Regions from separate parts of the Paenibacillus sp. SN-8-1 genome, predicted to be linked through region 4. Evidence: predicted binding sites of a transcription regulator. Region 4 holds the regulator's gene; each other region holds the start of a gene.
The links. Region 4 encodes Rex, which represses fermentation and respiration genes when NADH is low (regulators of the CRP and FNR family bind a similar motif). Its sites were predicted from a motif close to TTGTGAAATATTTCACAA; they were not measured.
Positions count from the first base shown of each region.

Region 1: the regulator Rex is predicted to act here: its motif matches at 5,547-5,564, upstream of ACRRNK_RS20760 (cytochrome ubiquinol oxidase subunit I).
Region 2: the regulator Rex is predicted to act here: its motif matches at 2,055-2,072, upstream of adhE (bifunctional acetaldehyde-CoA/alcohol dehydrogenase).
Region 3: the regulator Rex is predicted to act here: its motif matches at 2,839-2,856, upstream of nadA (quinolinate synthase NadA).

Region 1 covers NZ_CP194782.1:4,233,710-4,241,165, forward strand. The annotation lists gene ACRRNK_RS20745 (amino acid ABC transporter ATP-binding/permease protein) at 1-1,229, opposite strand, end outside; gene cydD (thiol reductant ABC exporter subunit CydD) at 1,226-2,959, opposite strand; gene cydB (cytochrome d ubiquinol oxidase subunit II) at 2,959-3,975, opposite strand; gene ACRRNK_RS20760 (cytochrome ubiquinol oxidase subunit I) at 3,962-5,365, opposite strand; gene ACRRNK_RS20765 (nitrous oxide-stimulated promoter family protein) at 5,959-6,423, opposite strand; gene ACRRNK_RS20770 (hypothetical protein) at 6,618-7,456, opposite strand, start outside.
Region 2 covers NZ_CP194782.1:1,831,427-1,838,882, reverse strand. The annotation lists gene adhE (bifunctional acetaldehyde-CoA/alcohol dehydrogenase) at 1-2,003, opposite strand, end outside; gene ACRRNK_RS08565 (Crp/Fnr family transcriptional regulator) at 2,342-3,058, shown strand; gene ACRRNK_RS08560 (response regulator transcription factor) at 3,243-3,962, shown strand; gene ACRRNK_RS08555 (HAMP domain-containing sensor histidine kinase) at 3,959-5,362, shown strand; gene ACRRNK_RS08550 (nitrite reductase (NAD(P)H) small subunit) at 5,635-5,979, opposite strand; gene nirB (nitrite reductase large subunit NirB) at 6,010-7,456, opposite strand, start outside.
Region 3 covers NZ_CP194782.1:59,578-67,033, forward strand. The annotation lists gene hpt (hypoxanthine phosphoribosyltransferase) at 1-493, shown strand, start outside; gene ftsH (ATP-dependent zinc metalloprotease FtsH) at 595-2,703, shown strand; gene nadA (quinolinate synthase NadA) at 2,947-3,885, shown strand; gene ACRRNK_RS00295 (L-aspartate oxidase) at 3,924-5,540, shown strand; gene nadC (carboxylating nicotinate-nucleotide diphosphorylase) at 5,530-6,396, shown strand; gene ACRRNK_RS00305 (type III pantothenate kinase) at 6,402-7,169, shown strand; gene hslO (Hsp33 family molecular chaperone HslO) at 7,260-7,456, shown strand, end outside.
Region 4 covers NZ_CP194782.1:1,993,839-2,001,294, forward strand. The annotation lists gene dinG (ATP-dependent DNA helicase DinG) at 1-1,310, shown strand, start outside; gene ACRRNK_RS09430 (redox-sensing transcriptional repressor Rex) at 1,346-1,996, shown strand; gene ACRRNK_RS09435 (amidohydrolase) at 1,986-3,284, shown strand; gene ACRRNK_RS09440 (DUF5590 domain-containing protein) at 3,318-3,815, shown strand; gene ACRRNK_RS09445 (hypothetical protein) at 4,090-4,623, shown strand; gene ACRRNK_RS09450 (AAA family ATPase) at 4,616-6,118, shown strand; gene ACRRNK_RS09455 (3-hydroxyacyl-CoA dehydrogenase family protein) at 6,258-7,130, shown strand; gene ACRRNK_RS09460 (acetate/propionate family kinase) at 7,127-7,456, shown strand, end outside.

The DNA of each region.
Region 1 (7,456 bases), 2.2 Mb from region 4:
CTATAGCTCACTTCTTCCAGCCGAATGTGCGCAGCCCTTGGCTTCACGAATCCGGCGCCGACAAGAGCGCCGGCTCCGCAAGCGGCTCTCGGCCGCTCAAGGCCCGACCGTGCCACTTCGGCAGCTCCCGGCTGCTCTTGGCTCGGCCGTGTGGCTTCGGCAGCCCTCAGCTGCTCATGGCTCGGCCGCGCGGCCCCGGATGCGCCGGCGGCTTCGGCGGCCTTAGCCCCTTCAGCCGCTCCGCCCCGGCCCGCGGTCCGGGCCGCTTCCTCACGTCCGGCTGAAGATATTTCATTCAGCCTATTCAGCGAGTTCCGGTAACGGGGCAGCTTCTCCACCGCCTCAGATACGGGGAGGAAGACGTCCATCAGCGGGAACACGACCAGTACAAAGGCGGCGATAAGTGTCCCATTCATACTGCCATCCGCCGTCCGCCCGGCTGACCAGAACATCATGAGGAGGACGCCGCCCAGTACCACAAGCTGCCCGAGCAGGGCTCTTACTCTCGCCCATCTCTTGAGTACCCGGTCCGCCCTGGTAATCCGGGCCTCATCCGCTTCATAGGAGGCCAGGAAGTCCCTGGTCCTTCCGCTGATCACCCAGGTGCCCAGTCCCATCACCGCATCCGTCAGCTTCTGATACAGCCGGCTGCGTTCCTGCTTCATCCGCTCCTGAGTCCTTGTGGTCATGAGCAGGGATATGAAAGGAAGCACGCCAAGCAGAATCAGCAGTAGACCTGCGGTCATCAGGGCAAAGGTGGCGTCGAACCGGCCCAGCGCAGCAATCACGACTGCATACATGACCACCGCAACCGACCCCGGAAAGGCAGTCCGCAGATATACATTTTGCAGCTGCTCGATGTCCTCCGCCAGCACGCCCAGGATGTCTCCGGTCCGGTATTTGGAGCGTAGGTTCAGCGCACCCGGCTCCAGACTGTCATACAGTCTCACCCGCATTTGGGACACAATGCGCAGCACCGCGTCATGCCCGACCAGCCGCTCCACATAATGCAGGACAGCCCGGCTGATGCCGAATGTTCTGACCCCCACGATGGGAACATACACCAGCAGGATGTTCTCGGGGCGAAGCGCCGACTTTGAGATCAGATACCCGGAGGTGAACATCAGCATCGAGGCAGCAGAGGCTGTCAGCACACCAAGGATAATAATCAGGATGAACCGCCCCAGATGGGTCTTAATATACGGCTTCAGCCAGCCTTCTTGTCTCATGCTGCTCCCTCCTCCTGTTCCATAACCAGCGCGTAATAGGCGCCCTGCTTCATCATTAATTCCTCGTGGGTTCCCACTTCTGCCACCCTGCCTTGGTCCATGACCACGATGACATCCATATCCGGCATCCAGTGCAGACGGTGGGTCGCAAGAACAACTGTTTTCCCTTCAAAAAGCTCAAGCATCGTCGCCTTCAGCTCATACTCGGTCTCTATATCCAAATGGGCTGTCGGCTCATCCAGCAGGATGACCGGGCGATCACTAAGTAAGGCCCGTGCAAGCGCAACCCGCTGCTCCTGGCCTCCGCTGAATCGCCTTCCTCCGCCGCCGATCATCTCTTTATACCCATCCGGCAGCTGTTCTACGACCGGACCGAGCCCGGCCGCTTCTACGGCCTGCTTCACTTCATCCAAGGAGGCTTCAGGCCTGTAGAACTTCACATTGTCTTCAAGCGTGCTGCTGAAAATATAAGGCTGCTGCGGAATATACACGATCTGATTCCGCCAGACCGCCTCCGATAATGAATGCATAATCCGTCCATCTAGCTCCACTAAGCCTGCGCTCGGGCGAAGGAATCCGCCCAGCACATCAATCAGCGTGGACTTGCCCGCGCCGCTCTCCCCGATTATGCCGATCTTCATTCCTGCGGTTAACCGGAGATCTACACCCTCCAGTGAGGGTCCCGACCCTTCTTCATGCGTCACGCTGAGCCCCGACAAGGCCAATCTGCTGCCATCCGTCCAGCTGTAGTCCGGCTCAAGATCGCCCTTCTCACTCAGTTCCTCACCTGACTGGCTGTTCATGATCGCCTGCATGGCCTCCCCGGCTTCCTTGCCGTCCAGGGTAGCGTGAAAGTCTGCGCCTACCATTCTAACAGGAAGGAAGTATTCTGGTGCCAGAATGAGCACGGTCAAAGCCGGCAAAAGCACCATATGACCGTTAACCAGGCGCAGCCCCAGGCTTACCGCGACGGATGCGACCGACAGCATAGTGAAGAAATCCAGCGCGAAAGAGGACAGGAAGGCGGTGCGCAGCGTCTTCATTGTGGCTGCTCGGTAGCTACCGCTTACACGTTCAATGGACTGGCTGTGCGTGCGGCTGCGCCCCAGGAACTTCAGGGTCTCCAGACCACGCAAGGAATCCACAAAGTGGTTCGACAAGACTTTATACGTCTTCAACTGACCTTCCGTCTGCTTGCGCGCGGCGAGCCCGACCAGGATCATGAAGACGATCAGAATAGGCATCGTCATGGTCAATATGACCCCCGAAGCCGTATCCAGCGTGTAGATGAAGCCAAGAATCAGCACCGGGGTGAACCCGCCTGCCAGCATACGCGGCAGCAGCAGTTCGATATAGGTGCGGAATTTAGTGACTCCCTCCAGCACGAGGGTAACGAGATTACCTGTCCCTTCCTTGCCGGCATATCTCGGTCCGAGCTCAAAGAGCTTGCCCATTAGTTGGCTGCGCATCCGGGCGCCTGTGAGTTCAGCGAATTTGGCAGCAATAGACTGCTGGAAGTAGACCGTAATCTGACGTACGGTAAAAGCACACAGGAACAATACAGCTGTGCCGTATTGTTCCTGCAAAGGTTCCCCTGCGAACAGCGCGGAGACAGCCTCCGCCAGCCATTTGGCCTGCAGGATAATCGATAGGGTCTGAATCAAGGTTAGGACGGCCATAGCTGCCATTACCGGCCGTATGCCTTTCAGCCCCAGCAGTTCGCGTCCCATTAGTACTCCAAGTGATCTTTCTCGTGAACCCGCTTGTGGAACACGAAATAGCTCCAGATCTGGTAGCCGAGGACGAATGGCAGCAGGGACAGGGCAACAATGGTCATAACTTTAAGCGAATAATGTCCGGAGGCTGCATTGTCAATAGTTAGACTGAAGGCGCTGCTCAGCGAGCTGATCATCACTCGCGGGAACAGTCCAATGAAGACCGCGGCGATAGACAGGGCAATGACCGCACCGGTCATGCCGAACGCCCAGCCGTCTCTTTTATCCGAGGTAAACCATCCGGCCAGCAGGAAGGCTGCAAGCCCGAGAACCGCGACAATGGCAAGCAGTCCTCCACGTACTTCAAACACATCCGTCATCGTGTACGTAAGAATCGCGAACAAGACAAGCAGCACGGCCAGCGGAATCAGCGCCGTCTTCGCCTGGCTGCGCGCACGGTCCCGAAGCTCCCCGGTTGTTCTGAGCACCGTGAACAGAAGTCCGTGAACATAACAGAGCACCACCACCACGATCCCGCCAACCAGTGTATAGAGGTTGACCATATCGAAGAGCCCCGCCTTCATCTCCATATGCTGGTCTATCGGGAGTCCCTTCAGTAGGCCTGAGAAGACCACGCCTAGCAGGAATGGCGGCAGGAAGCTGCCCGCGAAGATTGCGATGTCCCAGGTCTTCTTCCACCGCGCGGAATCCACCTTGCCGCGGAATTCGAACGCAACCCCGCGTCCGATCAGGGCAAGAAGGAGCACCACCAGCGGAGTGTAATATCCGCTGAACATGGTGGCATACCAGTTCGGAAAGGCCGCGAAAATCGCGCCCCCCGCTGTAAGCAGCCATACTTCGTTGGCATCCCAGAACGGACCGATGGAGTTAATCAGAACCCGGCGGTCCGTATCATTCTTGGCGAGCACCTGGGTGGCCATGCCTACGCCGAAGTCGAAACCCTCCAGGAAGAAGAACCCGATGAACAATACCGCAACCAGCACGAACCATAATTCATTAAGAGACAGCATGATATTCCTCCTTGCCAAACGGATCATGAGTATGGGCTTTCGTCTGCTCTTCCGCATACGGCCCCTTTTTGATAACGCGAACGAACAGATAGACCAGTACCGCGGCAAGCGCCGCATAGATCAGGCAGAACGCGATCAGGGAGAACAACACTTGCCCGGGAGTAACGCTAGGCGAGACGCTGTCCTTCGTCTGCATGAGTCCGAACACGGTCCACGGCTGTCGGCCGAATTCCGTCATCACCCAACCGGATGTATTCGCAATGAAAGGCAGTGAAATGCTGAAGAGCATGGTGCGCCAGTACCACTTGTTAAGACGTTCGAGACGTTTCCTTGCCGCCAGATAGACTCCGTAAGCACTGAGCACGATCATCAGACAGCCTGCGGCAATCATGATGCGGAAGCTCCAGAAGGTTGTACGAACCGGCGGGATATAGTTGCCCGGACCATAGGTCTTCTCATACTGGGCTTGCAGCTCGTTCATCCCCTTCACTTCCCCTGAGAATTTGCTGTACGACAGGAAGCTCAGCAGATAAGGAATTTTGATCTCGTATTTATTCTCTTTGGTTGTCGGGTCAATCGAAGCTACAACCGTCCACCCTGCGGGATCCCCGCTCTTGCCCCAGAGTCCCTCACTGGCGGCCATCTTCATCGGCTGTGTCTTAACCAGGTATTGAGCCTGCTGGTGGCCAAAGATCGCGGTCAGGAAGGAAGAGATCAGAGCTACTATCACGGCAATTTTGAATGATTTCTTGAAAAAATCCACGTCCTGCTTCTTCAGCAGCTTATACGCGCTCACACCGGTAATCAGGAAAGCTCCGGTTGCAAATGCGCCCAGCACGGTATGCGGGAATTCCACCCACAGCTGGCCATTGCCGATCAGCGCGAAGAAATCGTTCATTTCCGCCCGGCCGTTATGGATAGCGTAGCCCACCGGTCTTTGCATGAAGGAGTTGGCGGCAAGAATCCAGAAGGCGGAGATGGTTGTGCCAAGCGCCACCAGCCAGATGCTGAGAAGGTGCACCTTCGGGGATAACCGATCCCAGCCGAAGATCCACAGTCCAATGAAGGTCGATTCCAGGAAGAACGCGAACAGCGCCTCCACCGCAAGCGGTGCGCCGAACACATCTCCGACGAACCGGGAGTAGTCCGACCAGTTCATGCCGAACTGGAACTCCTGCAGAATGCCGGTAACAACACCAACTGCAAAGTTAATCAGGAACAGCTTCCCCCAGAACTTCGCCATTCTTTTGTATTCTTCTTTTCCCTTGACTACATACATCGTCTCCATCATCGCGATCAGCAGAACCAATCCGATCGATACCGGAACGAAGAAGAAGTGAAAAATTGTGGTTGCAGCAAACTGGATGCGTGCAAGCAGTAACGTATCCATTTCTCTCTTTTCCCTCTTTCTGAATTTGTTTGTTGTTCAGGTGTTACTTTCGATCTTGACTTTGATCTTACATTTGGGCTTGAATTCATCTCATCCCAGGCAAAATGAAGCCGTTCTTGGTGTAGTTATTGCATCACGTTGTGATCCTGGTCACTATTTTCGCAAAAATTTTCTTTTGCGCTTGTGATAATTATCACATCCATCCGCTCAATTCAGACAGATTTGTGACAGAAATCACATAACAATGCATAAATTTAAGATGACATGTTCTCCATTGGGAATGGTCGTAACTACTGAGAATGCTTGCTCCACTTTCGGCCGTCGCCCGCCTCCGGGTTTCTTGATTTACTGTATTTCACTGTTGAAATCCGGAGATAAAGCATATGCTGCCGATGTAGCTTTCTTTCAGAAAGCTTGTAGGCGGCCGTTTACGCTCCTTCAGTTCCAAGCGTCCTCTCCGTTACTCCTGTCCCTGCATGCCGATATTTCAAACACGCTTTATATAAGCTTTTATTTAAAAGAAAAAGACTGCTCTCCAGCAGAATAAACTGCTTACAGAACAGCCTTTTACCGGGTGATCCCCGTAAATTCAACTATGGAGTAGGGTGCTTATGCTTATCTCCCCGCTGATCTAGCAGATGCCATATTGCCAGCACCGGGTGGCTCATCAGCATCCGTGGACCCGAGTACCTCATCACTTCTTTAATCTGCAGTCGCTGCTTAGGCTTATAACAATGAACCGGGCACTCTACACATGTCGACTTCTCTTCTCCGAACTGACACAGGCTCAGCCGCTTCATTGCATATTGATGCAGCACATAACATTCCTGGCACAGCCGGATGGTGCGGCTGCCATTGTCACAGTCATGCATGCGGCTTGCCCGGTTATGATGACCGGAGCAGTACCTTCCGATCATGAAGCTAACGGTCAGCTTCTCGCGTCTGATTCTTGGCCCGTTATTCTCAGCCTTACGCACCGCTTTCGGCTTTACCGCAGTCTGCCCCACCAGTTCGTAGAGTTCGTAGGCCCACTCTCTTGTTCTCCTTCTATTATCCATAGGCTCCTCCTGGACAAAATGATCTTATCCGCATTGTATCTGCTTATCCGCAGGAGCGCTGTGATTCCGCCAACATGAATCTGGATAATTGTTTGTCATATGGATTGAACTAAAGACTGCGTGATCGATTCTTTTGCATAACAAGTGTTAGCCTTGATCCATGCGCTCATTTCTTTAGTTCATTCCATTTAGCATCAACGATTTGTATTCTTTAAGCTGTTCAGGCTGCTGGAACGGAATACGATCCTCCAGCCTGCCACGTTCAGCACCAGCAGCAGCCCCATGTAAATATACACTCCGTAAGGTATCTCGGTGCTGAAGTAATGAATCCCGGCAAAAACGCCCAGGATCAGCATGAGCGGAATCGTCAGTATCGCTTCCTTCTGCTGGGTTGCCTCGAAGGCTTCCGAGAACGGCAGCGCCTTCCGAAGCACCAAGAAGCAGATTAGCGTATACAGCGGCAGCATCAGCAGCACATCCAGCAGATCCGGCAGAATTCTCATACCGAATATGGCAATAAATATAATGCTCTCCAGAATGAACATCGGAATCAGCAGTCTCGCCAGAAAAGCCTTGAGCGTTCCCTTATAGATAGGAGCCGTATGGCTGATCGGGGCAATCTGATAGATCCATGACCCTTTATATCTGCCCGAGTACTTCAGCATCATGACAACAGTAGGCACAAGCAGCGCACAGAAATAAATGAATAAATACATCCGGCTTGATGCAATCCCCTGAAGTCCGCCCTCATGGAAGTCCAGGAAGAAGAAGATGAACGGGAAGATAATCGAGAAGCCCAGTGTCGGATAGACCTTCAGCTTGAAGTCCCGCTCTGTACTCATCATTTTGGCGGCAAAACGGAAGAAAGTCTCCTCCTCACGGCTGCCGCTGACCCATTTAGCTACCAGATCCGTCAGCCTTCCCCCTGCGCGCCCTGCCCGAACACTCTGATCGGACAGCTTCTGCAGATTACGTTCAAAGGCAGGCATCATTTTGACATAGATGAAGAGCAGAATTATAGGCACCAGAATGA
Region 2 (7,456 bases), 160 kb from region 4:
TCAATGGCGTGGGTAAGTACGTCCATACCAGTGTCAGCTACTGCTACTTTAGGCAGACTGTATACGAATTCCGGATCAATAATTGCAACATCAGGTGTTAATTCATAATCAGCAAGCGGATATTTTGTATTGCCGTTCTCTTTATCTGTAATAACGGCGAACGAAGTCACTTCCGAACCTGTACCCGAAGTTGTTGGAATGGCTACGAACTGTGCTTTTTGGCCAAGGCGCGGATATTTGTAGATCCGTTTGCGGATATCCATGAATTTTTGTTTCAGGTTGTTAAAGTCAGTGTCTGGATATTCGTAGAACAACCACATACCTTTTGCCGCATCCATTGGTGATCCACCACCCAGTGCGATGATGCAGTCTGGCTGGAATTGATTCATCAGCTCTGTACCGCGTTGTACAGTAGTAGTCGATGGATCTGGTTCAACTTGTGAGAACACTTCAATGGCAACTGGAGTCTCGCGCTGACGCAGATAATGTTCTACTCTATCAACATAACCAAGCTTAACCATCATCGGGTCTGTAACAATCAATACACGTGTGATATCCGGCATTTTGGCGAGGTACTGAGTAGCCCCTTTTTCAAAATAGACTTTGGAAGGTACTTTGAACCATTGCATATTCACGGTACGACGATTCACCCTTTTCACGTTAATTAAGTTCACTGCTGTCACGTTCGAAGAAGTTGAATTCCGTCCATACGAACCGCAGCCAAGTGTAAGCGATGGAAGGTTGGTATTGTAAATATCCCCGATACCGCCTTGCGAAGATGGTTGATTTACCAGAATCCGGCAGGTAGGCATACGATCAGAGAACTTCTGAATAACTTCCTCATTGTTCGAGTGAATAACCGAAGAGTGACCCATACCGCCAAATGCGACAACTTCTGCTGCACGATCGATACCTTGCTGTGCACTGCTTACTTTGTAGCAAGCGAGTACTGGGCTAAGCTTCTCGGCAGACAGTGGGTACTTGGTGCCTACTCCTTCAATTTCAGCAACCAGAATTTTGGTTCCTTCCGGCACTTGAATGCCGCACATTTCAGCGATCTTCACAGCAGGTTGACCTACGATTGTAGGATTCACCGCACATTTGTCGGCTACAATTGCCCCTGCAGTCAGTTTGGCGGCTTCCTCTTTATTCACGAAGTAGCATCCATTTGCGATCATTTTTTTCTTCACTTGATCGAAGATTGGCTCTTCAATAATTACAGCTTGCTCTGAAGCACAGATCATTCCGTTGTCAAATGTCTTGGACAAGATCAGGTCGTTCACCGCTTGGTCGATATCCGCACTTTTCTCGATGAAGCAAGGTACGTTACCAGGACCTACACCAAGCGCTGGCTTACCACAGCTGTATGCTGCGCGAACCATTGCAGAACCGCCTGTAGCCAGAATCAAAGCAACATCAGGGTGATTCATCAGTGCGTTGGTCTTATCCATGGAAGGTGCTTCAATCCATTGGATGCAATCTGCCGGAGCACCGTTCGCTACTGCTGCTTTGAGCAGAATCTGTGCAGTTTCTGTACAGCAGCCTTGTGCTGAAGGGTGGAACCCGAAGATGATTGGGTTACGAGTCTTGATCGCAATCAGGGCTTTAAAAATAGTGGTTGATGTTGGATTCGTAACCGGTGTAATCCCCATGATAATTCCAACAGGTTCGGCAATCTTCTGGAAGTTGTCGAATGGATTATCTTCAATAACACCTACAGTTTTGTTATTCTTGATGCTATGGTAGATATATTCGGTTGCGAACATATTCTTAATAATCTTATCTTCATACACTCCGCGTCCTGTTTCTTCAATGGCCAGCTTAGCCAAGTACATGTGCTTATCCATGCCGGCTAGAGCCATGGCCTGAACAATTTTATCGATTTGTTCCTGATCCATCTTCATGAAGGCATCGGTTGCTTTCTTTGCTTTGTTGATTAGTGTCTGGATGTGTTCTTCAGCGGTTGGCTTTACGGGTTCATTTACTTCGGTTTTAACAGCCATTACTCTCATCCTCCTATTATTTAGGTAAGCGAGGTTTAAGAGAAATTACAATCGTGAATATTTTCACAAATGCATTAATCTCAAAAGCCTTTCGCTTGACTTCCTTCTCTCTACGCATTCATCTTAGCATGGTGAGAAATCGCATACTGTGACATTTATCACTAAAAATAACTAAAGTGAAATAAATCACAATGTTCGTATATTCGCCACTTTTACGCCCCGTATAAGCCCCTCAACCGCTTAATTTAGCTATATAATTGAGGCATAGAAATGGATCGGACCTTTAGTCCCCTCCAGATAGAAATTGAATAAATTGGATGACTAAGGAGTGATCGGTTATGAATGAGTATTTGACTACAACCTTGACCCGAGGGAATACCGGCAGCTTCACCGAGCAAAATTTTAACCGTCTGTTAGTAATGATGAAGGACAAACTTTATCCGTCCGGGTCTCATTTGTTCTGGGAGGGAGATGTGGCCGATAAGCTATTCTTTATTAAGAGGGGACGAATCAAATTAACGAAATCAACAGATGAAGGTAAGGAACTTATCTTATATATGTATCAAAGCGGTGACCTTGTCGGTCAAGCCGATCCCTTCTTTGGTTCCCGGTACAGCTTCACAGCAGAGGTAATTGAAGATAGCGAAATTGGAATCATTGAACAACGCGATCTGGAGACTATCGTGTGTCAGCATGCTGACTTTGCCATTGATTTCATGAAATGGATGGGCATTCATCACCGTCTGACACAGACCAAATTTCGTGACCTTATGATGTATGGCAAACCCGGGGCTCTCTGTTCCACCTTGATCCGTCTTAGCAACTCTTATGGGGAGAAGCAAGGAAATACTATCCGTATCAACAAGAAGATCACCCATACGGATCTCTCCAATATGATTGGAGCTACCCGGGAAAGTGTGAACCGGATGCTCAGTGATCTGCGCAGGAAGGATGCCCTGGAATATGAGAATGGCTTGATCATTATTAAAGATTTGGTCATGCTGCAGGATATTTGCCACTGTGAATTATGTCCAAGTCAAATTTGCCGCATTTAAATAATTTATTTGAAAAGCAGTCAGAGCCGTTATCCGGCCTGCCTGCTTTTTTGTGTTTTAGACAGGTCTCAATCTTAAAATAAACTTACATTACCACTAGCCGGACAGGATTTGGCCTCAGTAAATAGAATTAAATGACTTAAGAAATAAGTCCATAGTTCACACCCCACTGGAGGTCAAAGTCATGAATCCCACCATTCTAATTGTTGATGATCAACCTGACATAGTAGAGCTGCTAAAGCTGTTTCTGGAGAGAGACAATTACCGTGTTCTAGAGGCCTATGACGGGATGAAGGCATGGGAGATTGTTCAATCCGAACAAATCGACCTGGCTGTTATTGACATCATGATGCCTGTTCAGGACGGCTTTCAATTAGTGAAGCAGATACGTTCGGTTTATAAAATGCCCATTATTTTCCTCTCCGCCAAGAACCAGGATAGTGACAAGATCCTGGGACTTGGCCTTGGAGCAGATGATTTCATAGTAAAGCCTTTTAATCCCCTGGAAGTCGTAGCTCGTATTCAAGCCCAGGTTCGACGAGCCTATGACTTCAACGATGCCCTGCCGGTGTCTTCGGCTCCTCCTACTGTTGATATCATGATTGGCGGCTTGAAGCTGCATCCTGAGTCTTGTACCTTGTTATTGGAAGGCAATGAAATTGAGCTTACCTCTACAGAATACAAGCTGCTCAAGACCTTTATGGAGGCACCGGGGCGTGTTTTTACGAAGAAGCAGTTGTTTGAGAAAGTATGGAGCGATCCTTACTGGAAAGATGACAACACCATTATGGTTCATATCTCACGGCTCCGGGATAAGATTGAGGTTGACCCCAGGCAGCCTGTCTATATCAAGACTATACGAGGGCTTGGTTATAAATTTGCGAAGAAGGAAGATTTCTATTGAAATCCAAGGGACGCCTATTTCACTCACTGGTTAAGTCTTATTTGTTCTTTGCTCTAACGCTTGGAATCATATATATATTGGTTCAATTATTCTCCGGAGGCTTATCCGGCGGTTATTCGGACGATCCTGTTGATGCCTCTCAGATTGTCAAATCGGACTATACCTCCATCAATTCGACAGCGATTGAGGAATCCGGAGGGTGGATTGAAATCCTGGATAACCAGCGAAAAGTCATATACGTTAGAGGGAATAAGCAGGACGAGCGAACCCGATATTCCTCAGAGGAACTAATGTCCATGCTGTATTCCGGTCAGAAAGGGGCCTTCCTGTACTCCATTGCTCCATTTAAATCCAGTCAAGGTACGAGCTTGTTCTGTCTGGTAGCTATACCGAGGGAACATGGTCAGTCAGAGCTTAAGCTCCTAGAGCCTCCCCAGAGTATTAACCTTACTTTAACAAGTGGCTTTTATGGGATTCTTCTTCTGTCGGTGATTAGCGCATATTTTTACAGCAGGTGGACCTCATCCCGCCTTACCATACCATTGGAACAGATCTCAGCCGCAATCAAGCATATGCGCGAAGGGAATTATGATCAGCGTCTAGCATTCAGATCCAACGAGGAGTTAACCACCATACAAGAGTGCTTTAACGATATGGCTGAACATCTTCAAGAGACGGAGCAGTCGAACCAAATCCTAAAGGATAGCAAACAGCGAATGCTTCTCGATATCTCCCATGATTTAAAGACACCGATTACAACGATTCAGGGCTACGCAAGTGCTCTGCTGCTGGGTCTTGCTGATAATGAGGAGAAGAGACTGAAGTATTTGAATCTAATCTATACGAAGGCCAATTTAATGACAGACCTAATCGAGGATCTGTTTGAATTATCCAAACTGGATACCGCGGATTATCCACTGTCAGGAGAGTTCAGAGATACCGATCTGGGTGAACTGGTTCGTGAGATTGCCGCTGAGAATTACGATCAGTTCGAGCAAAAGCACTTTAATCTGTCACTATCCATTCCTGCGGAGGAGATCGTCATTCGTCTCCACCCTACTTTGATGAGCAGAGCGATATCCAATCTGCTTATGAATGCTCTTAAGTATAATCCCGAAGGAACTTCGGTCGACATTGAGCTTGTCCAGTCTAAGGATGAAATTAGTCTCAATATTAGCGACAATGGCATTGGAATACCTGAATCCATTCGAGATACCCTCTTTGATCCGTTTGTTCGGGGTAATGCTGCGCGGACTAGCGATGGAGGAACGGGACTCGGACTATCCATTGCCAAAAAGGCCGTTGAACTGCACGGCGGAGAACTGCAACTGCTGAATACAGCGGGCAGAACCATTTTTCAAATCAAACTGTTCAAAGGAAGAGCTAAGTTGCTTAACTAGCAGCTTAGCTTTTTTGTAAGTTATCTATGTAATTTCATTTATTCGTGCTTGCGAATTGCTCCTTCATATCTGGATACAAAATCACGCGAATGTATTGCTAATTACTCTTGAACTGATAGAACTTATTCACCGTTCATGCTTTCATACTTCTTGGTATCAGTGTAATATTGTATCTTGTCGGTAAATGGACTGGTTAACACAGCCTATCTATCATCAGCCGTGTCACACAAATAAAGGATCCTTTCACATGAAAGGATCCTTTATTGATCTCGTTATATTCTTGCTGGCTCAAGAGCGACAGCACCTACAAAGACAATACCACCCTTGACTATTACGGGAAAAGTTCTCACCTGACCTACATCGGGCGCCTGCACGAGCCCAGTCTTAAGGTCAATCTTCCAATCATACAGCGGGTCATATAGATATGTGCCAGAGACGATCCCTTCTGCCAGCGGCCCTCCCTTGGGATGAGGATTCTTGTTCTCCACCGCATACATCTCTCCGGTTGAGCTCAGGAATATCGCAACTTTCAGTTCACCCACCTGTGCAACCCGGCCGATTTGTGCGGGAAAATCATTCACCGTTCCCACAGGATAATAGGCATGCTTTTCTTCCATAGATTATCTCTCCTTTCCAAATTCAAGGGCTTATTTCTGCAATAATGCAGGGTCAAGCTGGTTATATAGAGCACTTTGTGCACGTTCATCATTTATTACTTTCTTCCAAGGGTCCTCAACTTGCTCAAGCGCAAATTCAATGCGTTCCATCAGAGCCTTGCGATTGGCTTCATCCTCTACGACTGCAGCCCGGATGTGTTCGAGACCTAGGCGTTCAACCCATTCCGATGTTCTCTCCAGATACTTGCCGGTCTCCCGGTAAAATTGCATAACAGCACCACAGATTTCAATGAGCTCCTCATCAGTCTTTACTTTGCAGAGCGAATCAGCCAGACGGGCCTTAATACCACCATTACCGCCGATGAATATTTCCCAGCCTCCGTCATTACCAACGATACCAATATCCTTCGTGCAAGATTCGGCGCAGTTTCTTGGGCAGCCGTTGACCGCCATTTTGAATTTGGCCGGGAAATCCAATCTCTCGAACTTGCGTTCAAGAAGAGCCCCCATTCCCATCGAATCCTGAGTACCAAAGCGGCAGAACTGCGACCCAACACAGGTCTTCACCGTACGCAGCGATTTGGCATAAGCATAGCCTGAAGGCATATCCAGCTCTTCCCATACTTTTGGAAGATCTTCCTTCTTCACCCCGATTAGGTCTAGACGTTGACCGCCAGTGACTTTAACGGCTTTAACATCATATTTGAGCGACACATCGGCAATTTTCTTAAGGTCTTCTGGGGTAGTGACACCGCCGTACATTCTAGGAACTACGGTATATGTGCCATCCTTTTGAATATTCGCATTCATACGTTCGTTCACAAAACGTGATTCCTTCTCATCATGATGAGTATCCGGATAGATCATTCCCAGATAATAGTTCAAAGCCGGCCGGCACTTCGAGCATCCTTCCGGTTGGCTCCAGTCAAGCACATGCATGATTTCCTTCGTCGTGCTAAGACCTTTGTTCTTGATCTCTGCAACAATTTCATCACGGCTTAACGTTGTGCAGCCACATATTCCCTGCTTGGCTGATTCCTTGAAGCTATCTCCAAGTACATACTGGAGAATCTGCTCTACGACAGGCTTACAACCACCGCATGAACGGGTAGCTCCAGTACAAGCTTTGATCTCATCTACAGTAGTCAGGCCCTGTTCAGTAATGACATCTACGATCGCTTTCTTCGTTACCCCGTTACATCCACATACAATTTCATCATCAGACATCGTATCTACAGAAGATGCTTTCTTCTCTGCTCCGCCGCCGCAGCATCCAGTACCCATCAACTGAGCATACAGCTCATCCGTCATTTCTGTTCTTTGCTTGATCAGCTTCTGCAAATTAGCGGACTCTGTAATATCACCGAACAAGACTGCTCCGACCATAACATTATCTTTGAGCAAAATTTTCTTGTAAGTTCGCTTCCATTCGTCTTTCTGCGCAATGACAACATGTTCTGGACCGTCGATGAATTCT
Region 3 (7,456 bases), 1.9 Mb from region 4:
AGACAAAATAGTGGAGCTCGGCCAGATTCTCAGTAAGGAATACGAGGGCCGTAATCCACTCGTTATTTGTATTCTCAAAGGAGCCTTTATTTTTATGGCCGATTTGGTTAAAGAGATAACAGTACCTTTGGAGCTGGACTTTATGGCTGTCTCCAGCTACGGGGCATCCACGAAGTCTTCGGGGGTTGTGAAGATTATCAAAGATCTTGACACTTCTGTAGAAGGACGTGATGTACTCATCGTCGAAGATATTATTGATAGCGGGCTCACGCTAAGCTACTTGATCGACGTGCTGCAGCGCCGTAATGCAAAGTCCACAACAGTAGTAACGCTGTTCGATAAGCCGGCTCGCCGGACGGTGGACCTGGAAGCGGATTACACGGGGTTTGTCCTTCCTGACGAGTTCGTTGTCGGGTATGGCCTAGACTATGCCGAGAAGTACCGCAACCTCCCTTACATCGGGATTTTGAAGCCTGAGATTTACACCAGCTAAGACAGCACTCCGCAAGTGCCTAGTGCCTCCTCTGCGCCATTGTTGAGATGGCGAGACAGGCTATGGTAAAATAACTTAAGTGTTTTGAGAGGAGGTAGGGGATGAATCGGTTCATCCGGAATTCTGGTTTTTATTTAATTCTTTTCTTAGTCGTGGTGGGCATCGTCCAATTCCTCAGCGGCGGGGGCGAAGCGGCCGACACCCCTAGATATGACCAATTGCGCCAGCAGCTGCAGGCGAACAATGTCAAGGAAATGACAGGTCAATTTGACGGTTACGCGTATCTGGTGACCGGTAAATACAGGGCAAAGGTTGACAATAAAGAAAACTTTCAGACCTATGTCCCATATGATACAAACGTAGTTGCTGAGCTTACCGCTTACAGCCAGAAGAATAGCATAAGTTACAGCTGGAAGAAGATGGAGGGCGACAGCATTTGGCTTACGCTCCTGACATCCATTGTTCCACTCGCGATTATGTTCATTCTGTTCTTCTTCCTCTTTAACCAGGCTCAAGGCGGCGGCGGCAAAGTGATGAATTTCGGCAAGAGCCGGGCTCGGTTATATAATGAAGAGAAGAAGAAGGTTACTTTTGAAGACGTAGCCGGAGCGGATGAAGAGAAGCAGGAGCTCGTTGAAGTCGTTGAGTTCTTGAAAGATCCTCGCAAATTCGCCGCCGTAGGTGCACGTATTCCTAAAGGGGTGCTCCTAGTGGGCCCTCCAGGTACAGGTAAAACCTTGCTTGCCCGTGCAGTAGCCGGTGAAGCAGGCGTTCCTTTCTTCAGTATTTCAGGTTCGGACTTCGTGGAAATGTTCGTCGGTGTCGGCGCATCCCGTGTTCGTGACTTGTTCGAGAATGCGAAGAAGAATGCTCCTTGTATCATCTTCATTGATGAGATTGATGCAGTGGGTCGTCAGCGCGGTGCCGGACTTGGCGGCGGACATGACGAACGTGAGCAGACGCTCAACCAATTGCTCGTAGAAATGGACGGCTTCGGAGGCAACGAGGGGATTATTATCGTAGCCGCAACGAACCGTGCGGATATTCTAGATCCTGCACTTCTTCGTCCGGGACGTTTCGACCGTCAAATCACGGTGGACCGCCCAGATGTGAAGGGCCGTGAAGCTGTACTTAAAGTACATGCGCGTAACAAACCTTTGACCAAAGATGTTCGTCTGGATGTCATCGCCAAACGCACAACAGGATTCACAGGTGCAGACCTGGAGAACCTTCTTAACGAAGCGGCCCTGCTTGCAGCGCGCCGTAACCGCAAGGATATCTCCATGCGCGAAGTAGATGAAGCCATCGACCGTGTTATCGTAGGTACTGAGAAGCGCAGCCGTGTGGTCAGCGAACGTGAGAAGCGCATTGTGGCCTTCCACGAAGCGGGTCATACGATCGTGGGTTACTTCCTTGAACATGCGGACATGGTTCACAAGGTTACTATTATTCCACGTGGTCGTGCCGGCGGGTATGTAATTATGATGCCTAAGGAAGACCGCATGCTGGTTACAAAGCAGGAGCTGCTTGATAAAGTTACCGGTCTCCTCGGAGGACGTGTATCAGAGGAACTGTTCATCGGTGAAATCGGAACCGGGGCTTACAGTGACTTCCAGCAAGCTACCAGCATTGTTCGCAGTATGATTGTCGAGTATGGTATGAGTGAGAAGCTGGGCCCAATGCAGTTCGGAACTTCTCAAGGCCAAGTGTTCCTGGGCCGCGATATTGGGCACGAGCAGAATTATAGTGATGCAATTGCCTATGAGATCGATCAGGAAATGCAGCGGTTCATTAATGAAAGCTATGAACGTTGTAAGCAGCTGTTGATGAAGTATTCCAAAGAGGTTCACCTCATTGCAGAAACACTCCTTGAGGTGGAGACACTCGAACTGGATCAAATCAAACAGTTGATCGAGACAGGTAAGCTTACCCCGGATCCTGATGGTGACGGAAGCAGCTCTTCTGAATCTGGCGCACCGATTGTCGACACAATTGGGGATGTGAACGTTCGCATTCAAGCAAGAGATGAGGAAGCTCAGCCTACTATTCCGGGTGGTGACATCCCTAATGATGTTCCAGGAAGCTCGGCGAATGATATCCGCGGAGATCATCCGGTGGATACACCCGAAGGAACCGTGAAGGATGCCCCAGTACCTCCGCAGCCGAAGGATCAAGATGGAAGCGGAAATGGCGGCAGCACACCGCTTTAAATTAGCGATTCATGTGCTGACCAACAAAGGTATATAGGAAGCAATCATTGAAGCAAACCGGAAAACACTTGGTGTTTTCCGGTTTTTTTGCGGATTGCGGCTGATTGACAGCAGAACTCTCGTTGTGTAAATTAATTGTTAAACAATGCACAAAGTTTTTAATGGATCCGGATAGAGAAAGAGACCGGGCTTTAGAGGCTTAGTTAAATCCATATTGCTGTAAGATACAGGGGAGGATGTCTGGTGGAGGCACTAGCTTTGGAACGCAAAGCGCAGCAGAACCGCGAACTACGGGAGAGGCTGGCACAGCTTAAGAAGGAAAGAAACGCCATCATTTTAGCACATTACTATCAAAGAGATGAGATTCAGGAAGTTGCCGATTTTCGCGGAGACTCTTTTTTGCTTGCACAGAAAGCAGCAGAGACCGATGCTGAGGTAATTGTATTCTGCGGGGTTCATTTTATGGGGGAAAGCGCCAAGATCCTGGCTCCGAACAAGACAGTCCTTATTCCTGACGAGCGGGCAGGCTGCCCGATGGCGGATATGGTTAACGTGGACGGACTGAGAAAGGTGAAGGCCGAGCATCCGAATGCCAAGGTCGTTACTTATATTAATTCATCAGCCGAGATCAAGGCTGAGACTGATATTTGCTGTACGTCTTCAAACGCCGTTAAGGTAATTAATTCTGTAGATGCAGATGAGATCATCTGGGTACCAGATAAGAACCTGGGTGCCTATGTACAGCAGCATACCGATAAGAAAATGATTATCTGGGAAGGGTACTGCAACACCCACGATATGCTAACGGTTAAAGACGTGGTTGAGATGAAAGCCAAATATCCGGAAGCCCAGTTTGTGGTTCATCCTGAGTGCCGCCCTGAGGTCGTTGAGATGGGTGACTTTGTAGGAAGCACCACAGCGATTTTGGATTACTGCAAGCAATCCGACTGCAAGCAATTCATCGTTGGGACAGAAGACGGTACAGGCTATCAGCTTAGGCTGGATAGTCCGGATAAAGAGTTCTATTTTGCTACCAAATTCCTGGTATGTCCGAATATGAAAGTAAATAATCTGAAGAAGCTGGTCAAATGTCTGGAGACTATGCAGCCACAAGTGTACGTACCGCCGGCTGTTGCAGACAAAGCCAGAGCATCCCTAGAGCGCATGTTACAAGTTAAGTAGCATGCGCTACTCTCTTGCCCTAAAGACAGGTGAACGAAATGATACCTAAATACTTAGTGGATTTTGATCTGGGAGAAATTCCGGTGCGTGAGACAGAAGTAATTGTTATTGGTACGGGGATCGCGGGTCTGTTCACAGCGATTAAAGCAAGTGAAGACCGCCGTGTCGTTATGATTACGAAGAATGGGTTAATGGAAAGTAATACACGCTACGCACAGGGTGGAATTGCGGCTGTGATCTCGGAGGAGGACTCACCTGAGTCCCATCGGGATGATACCCTTTTTGCAGGTGCTGATTTCTGTCTGCGTTCCGCGGTGGATGTGCTTGTGCATGAAGGCTCCGAGGGAGTAAGAGATCTCATACGGATGGGTGCTGCTTTTGACCAGGAGAACGGCGAATTAGCACTGACTCAGGAAGCTGCCCACAGCCACCGGCGTATTCTTCATGCGAATGGAGATGCTACCGGATATGAGATTGTGCGCGCACTGTCCCAAAAGGTTCGTGAGACTGAGAATATTGAGATACTGGAACACCATTATGTCATTGATCTCATCACGGAAAATGAGGAATGCCTGGGTGCGTTGCTGCAAGGGCCTGATGGTGAGCGTTTCTTCTTGCGTGCGGATGCAACGATTTTGTGCAGCGGAGGAGCCGGGCAGCTGTATCGTTACACGACGAACCCTGAAGTAGCCACCGGGGACGGAGTAGCGATTGCTTACCGGGCGGGTGCTCTAATTCGGGATATGGAGTTTATTCAGTTCCATCCTACTGCTCTAAGTTATTCGGGTGCACCGCGGTTTCTGATTTCGGAGGCGGTAAGAGGAGAAGGCGCAATTCTTCGTAATATTCATGGTGACCGATTCATGGAGAAATATCATCCTCAGCTGGAGCTTGCTCCGCGGGATATTGTGGCCCGGGCGATTGTTAGTGAAATGGAAGCCACAAAGACTACTTTTGTATATTTGGATATCACGCACGAGCTCCCCGAGATGGTGAGGAATCGTTTTCCTACCATATATGAGACTTGTATTCGGTACGGGCTCGATATCACGAGCGACTGGATTCCAGTCGCCCCTGCTGCGCATTATATGATGGGCGGGGTACTGACCAACCTGCAGGGAGAGACTTCGGTTGCCCGGCTGTATGCTTGTGGCGAGGTATCCTCAACGGGAATTCATGGAGCTAACCGGCTGGCCAGCAACTCATTGACGGAAGCGATTGTATTCGGTCGCCGAATTGTGGAACAGATCCGAGAGCTTGTTCCCCTGAAGACGGCCTGGGAGAATATCTCTTACCGGGAAGAACGAACAGGCTTGGCCAACTTCAAGATTAGTGAGCGAAGGCTGAAGCTTCAGAAGACGATGGTTCGGCATGTGGGAGTCAGACGGAGTGAGGAGTCGCTTAGGAAGGGACTTGGAGAGCTGAAGCAGCAGACGGATATCTTCGGGTATGAACTGCGGCAAAGTGAAGAACTGGAGTATGCCAATATGCTCACTTGCGCGCTTCTCATTACGGAATCTGCGCTCGCTCGTCAAGAAAGCCGGGGTGGGCATTGCCGGGAGGATTATCCGGAACGTAGAGATCTGGACTGGCTGAAGCGAATTGTTCACCATCGTGAAAAAGGAATGTTGGAGGCTGGGATCGATGATATTTAATGGATATAATGAAGGCCTTATAGAGTCTATACGTGGTTGGCTTAGAGAAGATGTTGGTTCTGGAGATGTGACCACATCGGTTACTATTCCATTCGGGCATGAATCCAAAGGAATAATCCATGCTAAAGACGATGGGATTATCGCGGGAATCCCTGTCGCCCAGCTTGTATTTGAAGTAGTGGACCCTACGCTTTCATTCAAGGCACATGCCGAGGAAGGGCAGTATGCTGCCAAGGGAAGTGTCTTAATTGAAGTGGAGGGCAGCACACACAGTATTCTCACCGGGGAGCGTCTGGCGCTGAACCTGCTGCAGCGCTTATCGGGGATTGCTACACGTACGCGTACATATGTAGATGCTTTGGAAGGACTTGAGGTGAGACTGGTCGATACTCGCAAGACAACCCCAGGCCACCGGATGCTGGAGAAGTATGCCGTACGCATGGGCGGGGGCGCAAATCATCGGTTTGGACTGTATGATGCCGTCATGATTAAAGATAATCATATCAAGGGTGCCGGCGGTATCGCTCAGGCTGTTAGCCGGGCACGGGCGAATATCCCGCACACGATGACAATCGAAGTCGAGACAGAGAATATGGAGCAGGTGGAAGAGGCGCTTGCAGCCGGAGCGGATATCATTATGCTGGATAATATGCAGCCGGAATTAATGAAGCAAGCGGTTCAGCGAATCAAATCGGCTGCTCCCCATGTTACGGTGGAGGCTTCAGGAAATGTGTCGCTGGCTACCATAAGAGGAATTGCCGAAAGTGGAGTAGACGTAATATCTGTAGGAAGACTAACCTACTCCTTTGAAAGTCTGGACATCAGTCTGGATCTGAATGACAAGAAAGTGAGGTGAGAGCCATGATCCTTGTGGTTGACGTGGGCAATACGAACATTGTGCTCGGGATCTACAAGAACCGTGAGCTGCTGCACCATTTCCGGTTGGGAACCAATCGGCAGTCTACGGGGGATGAATACGGCGTATTGATACATAATCTGTTTCAAATGTCGCATATTGATGTACGGGATATAGAAGGTGTTATTATATCCTCCGTCGTTCCTCCGCTGATGCATGTGCTGGAGCAAATGTGTGAGACGTATTTGAAGAAAGCCCCTCTGATCGTGGGTCCGGGGATCAAGACAGGACTCAATCTGCGATATGAGAATCCTCGTGAGGTCGGTGCTGACCGGATTGTCAATGCGGTGGCTGCTGTGGAGCTTTATGGCGGCGGGCCTCTGGTTGTGGTTGATTTTGGAACAGCGACTACTTTTGATTGTATAGATGAAAAAGGCAATTATTTGGGCGGCGCTATTGTGCCGGGCATTGGAATTGCAACCGAAGCGCTCTATCAGCGCGCATCGAAGCTGCCGCGCATCGAGCTGGAGAAGCCGAAGAAGGTAATCGGGCGCAATACGATTCATGCTATGCAGGCAGGTATTATTTTTGGATATGCGGGTCAAGTTGATGGAATTGTAGGAAGAATTCGCAGCGAGATGAACGCGAAGCCCAAAGTGGTGGCCACGGGTGGCCTTGCAGGACTTATTGCTAGCGAGACAACCAGTATCGAAGAGGTTAATCCGCTGCTCACACTTGAGGGGCTAAGACTGATTTACGAGCGGAATTGTTAATACGGAGCATATACCTCCAAGACATGAAGCGGGGCTTTATCCATATACTAAGCTGGAACATCTGAGAACTTAGAGGAGGCGTAACGGAATATGAGCCAAGAGAAGGATCGATTAATAAGAGGAACAGCAATGGACGGGAAAGTACGCGCCTTCGCTGTAAGAACAACTCAGCTCGTAGACGAGCTGCGCCGCCGGCATGACACCTATCCGACCGCAACGGCCGCCCTTGGGCGTACACTTACGGCCGCAGCTATGATGGGTTCGATGATGAAGGGCAATGAGAAATT
Region 4 (7,456 bases):
AGACCAGCGGGTCGGAGAAGGCCAGCGAGTGGATGAGTGTAATTGATAATCTGTACCCTGAGATTATTGAGATCAAGGAGAACTGGGATCGTCTCAGCGATCAATTGTTCGGACTCATGCCTGAGCGAAGCGATGCCGCTCCCGGAGACCCGGGACAGTTCGTTCTTCGTCTGCTTCCGCACAAAAAGCCCAAGAATTGGGATGCGCTTAGTGAAATCGAGAATCAGATTTACATGACTATGGGTACGGTAATTCGCAAAGGCGAACGTATGGTGAATGAGCTAAAGGAAGATGACGAAAGTTATAGCTCTGAGAGCCTGGTGACGGATATAAGCGGTCTGTTCAAGGATTTGGGAGCTGAGAGGGACAGTATCCGTTCTTTTATGAAGCTCGACAATGAGGAGACGGTCTACTGGCTTGAAGGTAACGGTCATTACCGCAGCCGGTCTCTGCAAATTTATGCTGTACCCGTTGAGGTAAGTGAACAGCTTAAAGCTCTTTTCTTTGATAAAAAGAAGAGCGTTATCATGACCTCTGCTACTTTATCCGTAGACAAGTCGTTTCAATATATGATCGAGCAGCTGGGACTTACGGAAGCTTCTGAGCAGGATCAATTATTGACCTCGTTGCTTCCCTCACCATTCAAGTACAGGGAACAGGCCCTGCTCGTCATCCCTCGGGATTTCCCAAGTGTGAAGGGCAGTGTCGGGGACGATCATTTCGTGAATACACTCGTACAGTCCTTGGCTGATTCGGCAATTGCTACCCAAGGACGCATGCTTGTATTGTTCACTTCTTATCGTATGCTTAGACAGGTATATGACCCCCTGAAAGAGGTTCTATCTACACAGGGGATTACAGTCATTGGACAAGGAGTAGACAGCGGAAATCGGACTAAGCTTACTCGAAGATTTCAGGGCCAGCAGGCCTCTGTATTGCTCGGTACGAGCAGCTTCTGGGAAGGTGTCGATATTCCAGGGGAGGCTCTTACGAGTCTGGCTATCGTACGGCTTCCATTTCAACCTCCGAACCATCCGCTGGTAGAAGCCAAGAGCGAGCGGCTGCAGCAGCAGAAGAAGAATCCATTTATGAAGTTGTCCGTCCCGCAGGCGGTTATCCGCTTCAAGCAGGGATTTGGACGACTGGTGCGGTCCTCCCAGGACCGCGGTATCGTGATTGTATATGATACACGAATTCTCGAGTCCTATTACGGGAAGTATTTCCTTTATTCTTTGCCAGGCCCAAAGATGGAGCATATGCCCACCAACCAAATGGTGCCTCGGATTTCGGAATGGCTTGGCCACCGGTGATCAACCGGACTCATTAGCATTAGGGGGAAAAAGAAATGAAATCGGAGAAAATCTCAGATGCGGTGGTACGCAGATTACCCGTATATCTGCGCTTTCTGAATGAACTGAGCCTTCGGGAAGTCGCAACCGTCTCATCGCAGGAGCTTGGACAAAAGCTGGATCTGAACCCGGCTCAAATTCGCAAAGATCTTGCATACTTCGGTGATTTTGGTCGTAAAGGTATCGGATATGATGTCTCCTATCTGATCGAGAAGATTCGCCAAATCCTCAACTTGGATCAGCAGATCAATGTGGCCCTTGTCGGGGCCGGGAACTTGGGTCAGGCCTTATCCAATTACAATACGTACTTGAAGGACAATATGAAGATCGTGGCGGTCTTCGATGCCTCGGAGAAGAAGGTCGGCCAGAAGATTAATTCCTTGACCGTACAGCCGATTGAAGATCTTGGTGCTACCGTGAAGAAGCTGGGTATCCGGATTGGAATTATAACTGTGCCTGATTTTGAGGCACAACGGGTAGCCGATCAGCTTATCGATGCTGGAATTGAAGCGATCCTTAACTTTGCGCCAACAATTCTGAAGGTGCCTGCCGAGATACGCCTGCACGCGGCAGATTTTACAACGGATCTGCTCAGCCTGGCATATTATTTGGGAGATGGAAAGGAAGCAGTGACAAATGAGTCGTAAATGGTTAATTGAAAACGGAAGCTTTGCTGTGCTGGAACCAGGACGTTCTGTGGTCAAGGGATATATGTTAATTGAGGACGATCTGATCAAATATGTCGGAGAGTCTCGTCCCGAGGTCGAAGAGGGGACAGACACTTTTGACGGAAGGGGCCTGCTATTTGCTCCAGGGCTGATTAATACCCATGGTCATGCAGCGATGTCTCTGCTGCGCGGTTATGGGGACGATATGCTGCTCCAAACTTGGCTGCAGGAGAAGATGTGGCCGATGGAAGCCAAGTTCACCTCCAGAGATGTATACTGGGGTACCGCGCTGTCTGTCGTGGAAATGCTTAAGGGAGGTACGACAACCTTCCTGGACATGTATGACCATATGGATCAGGTAGCTAAAGTAACGGAGGAATCGGGAATTCGTGCTGTACTGATGCGCGGAGCCATTGGCTTATGTCCTGAGGACGTACAGCAGCAGAAGCTGGAAGAGGCGATACGGTTCGCCCAAGATTGGCATGGCAAGGCGGATGGGCGAATTACGACCATGATGTCCCCGCATTCCCCTTACACTTGTCCGCCTGCATTCATTGAGAAGTTCGTTCAAGCGGCTCATGACCTGGATCTTCCGCTGCATACCCACATGTCCGAGACTGCCGCTGAAGTGCAGCAGAATATCAATGAGTATGGTCTTCGTCCAACGATGCATTTGGAAAAGCTAGGATTCTTCTCACGACCTTCAATCATCGCCCACGGCGTGCATTTGAATGATGAAGAGATCGAGATTCTTGCTACGAATAAGGTTGCGGTGTCGCATAACCCTGGGAGCAACCTTAAGCTTGCCAGCGGCGTTGCCCGTGTCGTTGATCTGCAAAAGGCAGGGGTTGTTGTCTCCTTGGGTACAGACGGGGCAGCAAGCAACAACAACCTCGACATGTTCGAGGAGATTAGGCTGGCAGCCTTGATACATAAAGGTGTATCAGGTGATCCGACGGCTGTACCGGCAGAAGAAGCTCTTAAAATGGGCACGATTTATGGTGCTCAGTCCGTATACCTGCCAAATACCGGAAGGCTTGCGGAAGGCATGAAGGCTGACTTCATTGCTATGAATACCGATCAAGCTCACTTTATTCCGCATACGGATTTCATTTCTCATATGGTATATTCCGCTGGCCCTAAGGACGTTGAACATGTGTGGGTGAACGGGAATCAGGTTGTTAAGCATGGCAGCTGTCTGACCATTGATGAAGAGCGGGTACGCAGAGAAGCTCAAGCTTGTTTCGAAGGATTGCTCTCCCGCTAAGCGGAGCACTTCTGAGTGAAAGGAAGTGATCGCATGAAGAAAAAAACGAAATGGATTTTGATGTCCATAGTTATCGCCCTGCTGATTCTGTTTGGAATTCAGAGATATTATGTGTATTCGATGGAGGATTATTGGAACGAGAAGAACGCTGCTGTCATTGTGGCCAAGCAGCAGGCTAATCTGGCTTCGTTAACACATGCCAGTAAGTCCGTATGGGATACCGTGTGCTGGGTGATCGAAGGCAAAAGTACATCGGGAGAAGATATTGTGGTATGGGTCGTTGATGGTAAGGTTGACCACCAGGAGCTGGCGAAGAATGGAGTCAGCCTTGATCAGGTTAAGAACAGCATCAAGTCTCAAATGCCGGATATCTCTATTGTCCGCCTTGTCCCAGGTATATTTGATCAGGGGGCAGGGAAGCAATACGTATATCAATTGTTCTATAAAGATGGAGATCATTACAACTATAAGTTTTATAGGTTCGCCGATGGCCAGGCTCTGCCTGATACCTACACTTTGCCTAATCGGTAGGCTTGAGCCTTAGTGTTCTCCTATATTAAGAGACCTTCCAATTTAATTGGAAGGTCTCTTTGAATTGCGAACAATTCTTGAACATTAGAAGAAATTATCGATTATTTCAAATATTTTCAATAAGAAGTTTAGAAAAAAGTATATATTCTATGATATACTATTACTTGTACGTTTCAGTATATGATGATACACAAACAGACGGAGAAATCCGTTAATTTTTTTGAGTGGTCGTGTTTTGTATGTATAAGATTGAAATTACTAAGGGGGATATGAATTGAAATTACGTCTTGTTCCATTGATTACTAGCGTCGTTATCTCCGCAGCAATTCTGTTTGGTGGGTGGTTCGCTTATAGTCAGTTTGCTGTTGAGGCCCCGCTTAAGAAATTGGTCACCGAGTATGAGGGTGTCAACAACGTTCAATTTGTTATTACCCAGAAACAGGTGGACTTGAAACTCGATCTACAACCAAAAACCGATTTAAGAGGTTTAGTTGAACATTTGACGGTTGACGGCAAGTCGTTGATCGGCAGCCGCAAGCTAAAGCTTACCGTTGTGGATCATTCAAATAAAGTACTCGATCAGTGGTGGTCCAAAGCTCTCTTTCCTGTAGCGGAAGCCATGGATAATAAGAAATATACCGAGATTCCGGTGACTCTAGAGAAGCTTCAAGAGGGAGCACCAGGACTTTCAGTCAATACGGTAATGGATAATCAGAATATATATGTGACTCTATCAGACGGAAAAGCCAGCAAGTTCATTATACTTCCGCGAGTGCCGGGTGAGATGGGGGTATGGAGCAATGTCTAAGTTCATTAAAGAAGTCGTAATCGGGATTGTACTCGTACTTCTCGTGTTCCTTGCTTATATTGGAGTTAATATCATTCCGGTCATTGTTGGACTAGCCATGGTTGGGGCCTTGTTCGCGGTGGTTCAAATGAAAGGCGGAATCACGGTAGGTGCTTCCCAGGACCGCAAACGGAAGAAAGCGGGCCCGGCCAAGCTTACCTTTGAAGAAATTGGAGGACAGGATAATGCGAAGCAGGAGCTTCGTGAGGCCCTTGATTTCATGGTTAGACATGAAGAAATTAAGAAGTTCGGCATTCGCCCACTCAAGGGGATTCTGCTAACAGGCCCTCCGGGAACAGGGAAGACTTTGATGGCTAAAGCTGCGGCTCACTATACAAAGTCCGTATTTGTGGCGGCTTCCGGCTCTGAATTCGTAGAGATGTATGTAGGTGTCGGTGCGGGACGCATCCGGGAATTGTTCAAGGAAGCCCGGACGCGCGCTGCACAGGAGAAGAAAGAGAATGCAATTATTTTCATAGATGAGATCGATGTAATCGGGGGAAAAAGAGAAGGCGGACAACAACGGGAGTATGACCAGACTCTGAATCAGCTTCTTACGGAAATGGACGGCATTTATAACTCGGACGCCCCTCGTATTCTGGTGATCGCGGCAACGAACCGCAAAGAAATGCTGGACAGCGCGCTGCTGCGTCCTGGCCGCTTCGACCGTCATATTCAGGTAGAATTGCCTGATAAGAAGGGCCGGAAGCATATTCTTGAGCTGCATGCTAAGAATAAGCCTCTGAATGAGGATGTCAGCTTAGAGAAACTTGCTGAAGAGACATACGGCTTCTCTGGAGCCCAGCTGGAAAGTGTAATGAATGAAGGTGCTATCTATGCCATGAGAGAGAACCTTCAGATCATCGACCAGCGCCACCTGTCTATGGGTGTGGATAAGGTCATGCTCGGAGAGAAGACGGACAGGGAATCGACCGAAGAAGAGAAGCGCAGAGTGGCAGTACACGAACTTGGGCATGCTGTGCTCGCTGAGATCGTGGCTCCAGGCAGTGTGAATCAGGTAGCTCTCAGTCCTCGCGGACAAGCGCTGGGATATGTTCGTCATAACCCGCAGCAGGAGCAGTATTTGTATACCAAATCTTATCTTGAAGGACAAATCATGGTGGCTCTTGCGGGAGCTGCTGCAGAGGAGATCTATTATGGGGGCAGAAGTACAGGGTCACGCAATGACTTTGAACAGGCTCTGAAGCTTGTCCACACCATGATGACGTCAGGTCTTACCCGGCTTGGTATTGTGAACATGGATATGGTCACCAAGGAAGTTCTTATGAATGAGAACAGCCGTATCCTGGATGACCTCGCGGCCCGTACCAAAGCGGCTTTAATCGAGCATGCGGCGGTATTCGACAAATCCCTTGAAATTCTAATTCACGAAGAACGTCTCTCGGGAGAACAATTTCGTTGTCAATTTCGTGACAGCATCCTTTTACCAGCCTGATTTTTTCAGGTTGGTAATTTTTTTTTACTTTTTATTCGTGCTAAGATATTATTATATGTTGGGTATAAAAAGATGTATTATTCGACATCGAGGGTATAATAAGATGTAGAGATTAATACAAAGGATGGAGAGAGACACCATGTACTTTAAAAAAATAGGCGTTATCGGTGGCGGTACGATGGGCCAAGGCATTTGTGAAATGCTTGCAGCTAAGGGACTTGAAGTTCTGCTGGTTGAAGAAACCCCGGACAAATTGAACCATGCTTACAGCATGATAGAGACAAGCCTAGATAAGCAACTGGAGAAATGGGCAATCACCCAGGCGGAGAAGAAGCTGATTCTTTCCCGAATTCAAAAAGTAACACATTTTGCCGAACTCGGCTCCTGCGACATGGTGATCGAGACGATTTCGGAAGATTTGGATGCGAAGAAAGAAGTCTTCACTCAACTCGACCAAGTCTGCCCAAGCCATATTATTCTAGCTAGTAATACTTCAACCCTAAGCCTGACCGAAATTGCCGGAGGCACCATGTATCCGGAACGCGTCATCGGCATGCACTTTATTTATCCAGTATCTCGTATTGATCTCGTGGAAATCATTCGCGGTTTGAAGACTTCAGATAGCACATTTGATAACACCAAGCGTTTTGTAGAGGAAGTTGTTGAGAAGCGCGGCATCATGGTATATGAATCCCCTGGATTCGTAACTTCACGTATTATCTGCATTCTTATTAACGAGGCGCTGCACGTGCTTGGTGAAGGCGTGGCAACGGCTGAAGACATTGATGACTCCATGCGTATTGGATATCAATTCCAGTATGGACCGCTTGAGATGGCTGATCGTTTCGGTCTCGATTCGGTACTTGCCGCACTTGAGCGTATGTTCCGTGAGTTCGGTGAACTTAAATACCGCCCTTCCATTGTACTTAAGAAGATGGTCCGTGCCGGGAATCTGGGCGTTAAGACGGGCGAAGGCTTTTTCAAATACGACAAGGATGGTGACCGGATATGAAAGTTCTCGTTATAAATGCGGGTAGCTCCTCTCTGAAATATCAGCTCTACAACATGGAGGATGAGTCGGTTCTAGCGAAAGGACTCGTTGAGCGGATTGGTATGGATTCCTCTATTCTAACGCACAAGCCTACGGACAAAGAGGAAGTTACCGAGGTAAGCGAGATTCTTGAGCATACTACCGCAATTCGTAAGGTGCTTGAGAAGCTGACAGACAAAGAGCACGGTGTGCTGAATTCAGTTGATGAAATTCAAGCTGTTGGGCACCGGGTTGTGCACGGTGGGGAGACATTCAAAGGATCTGCACTCGTTACGAGTGAAGTCAAA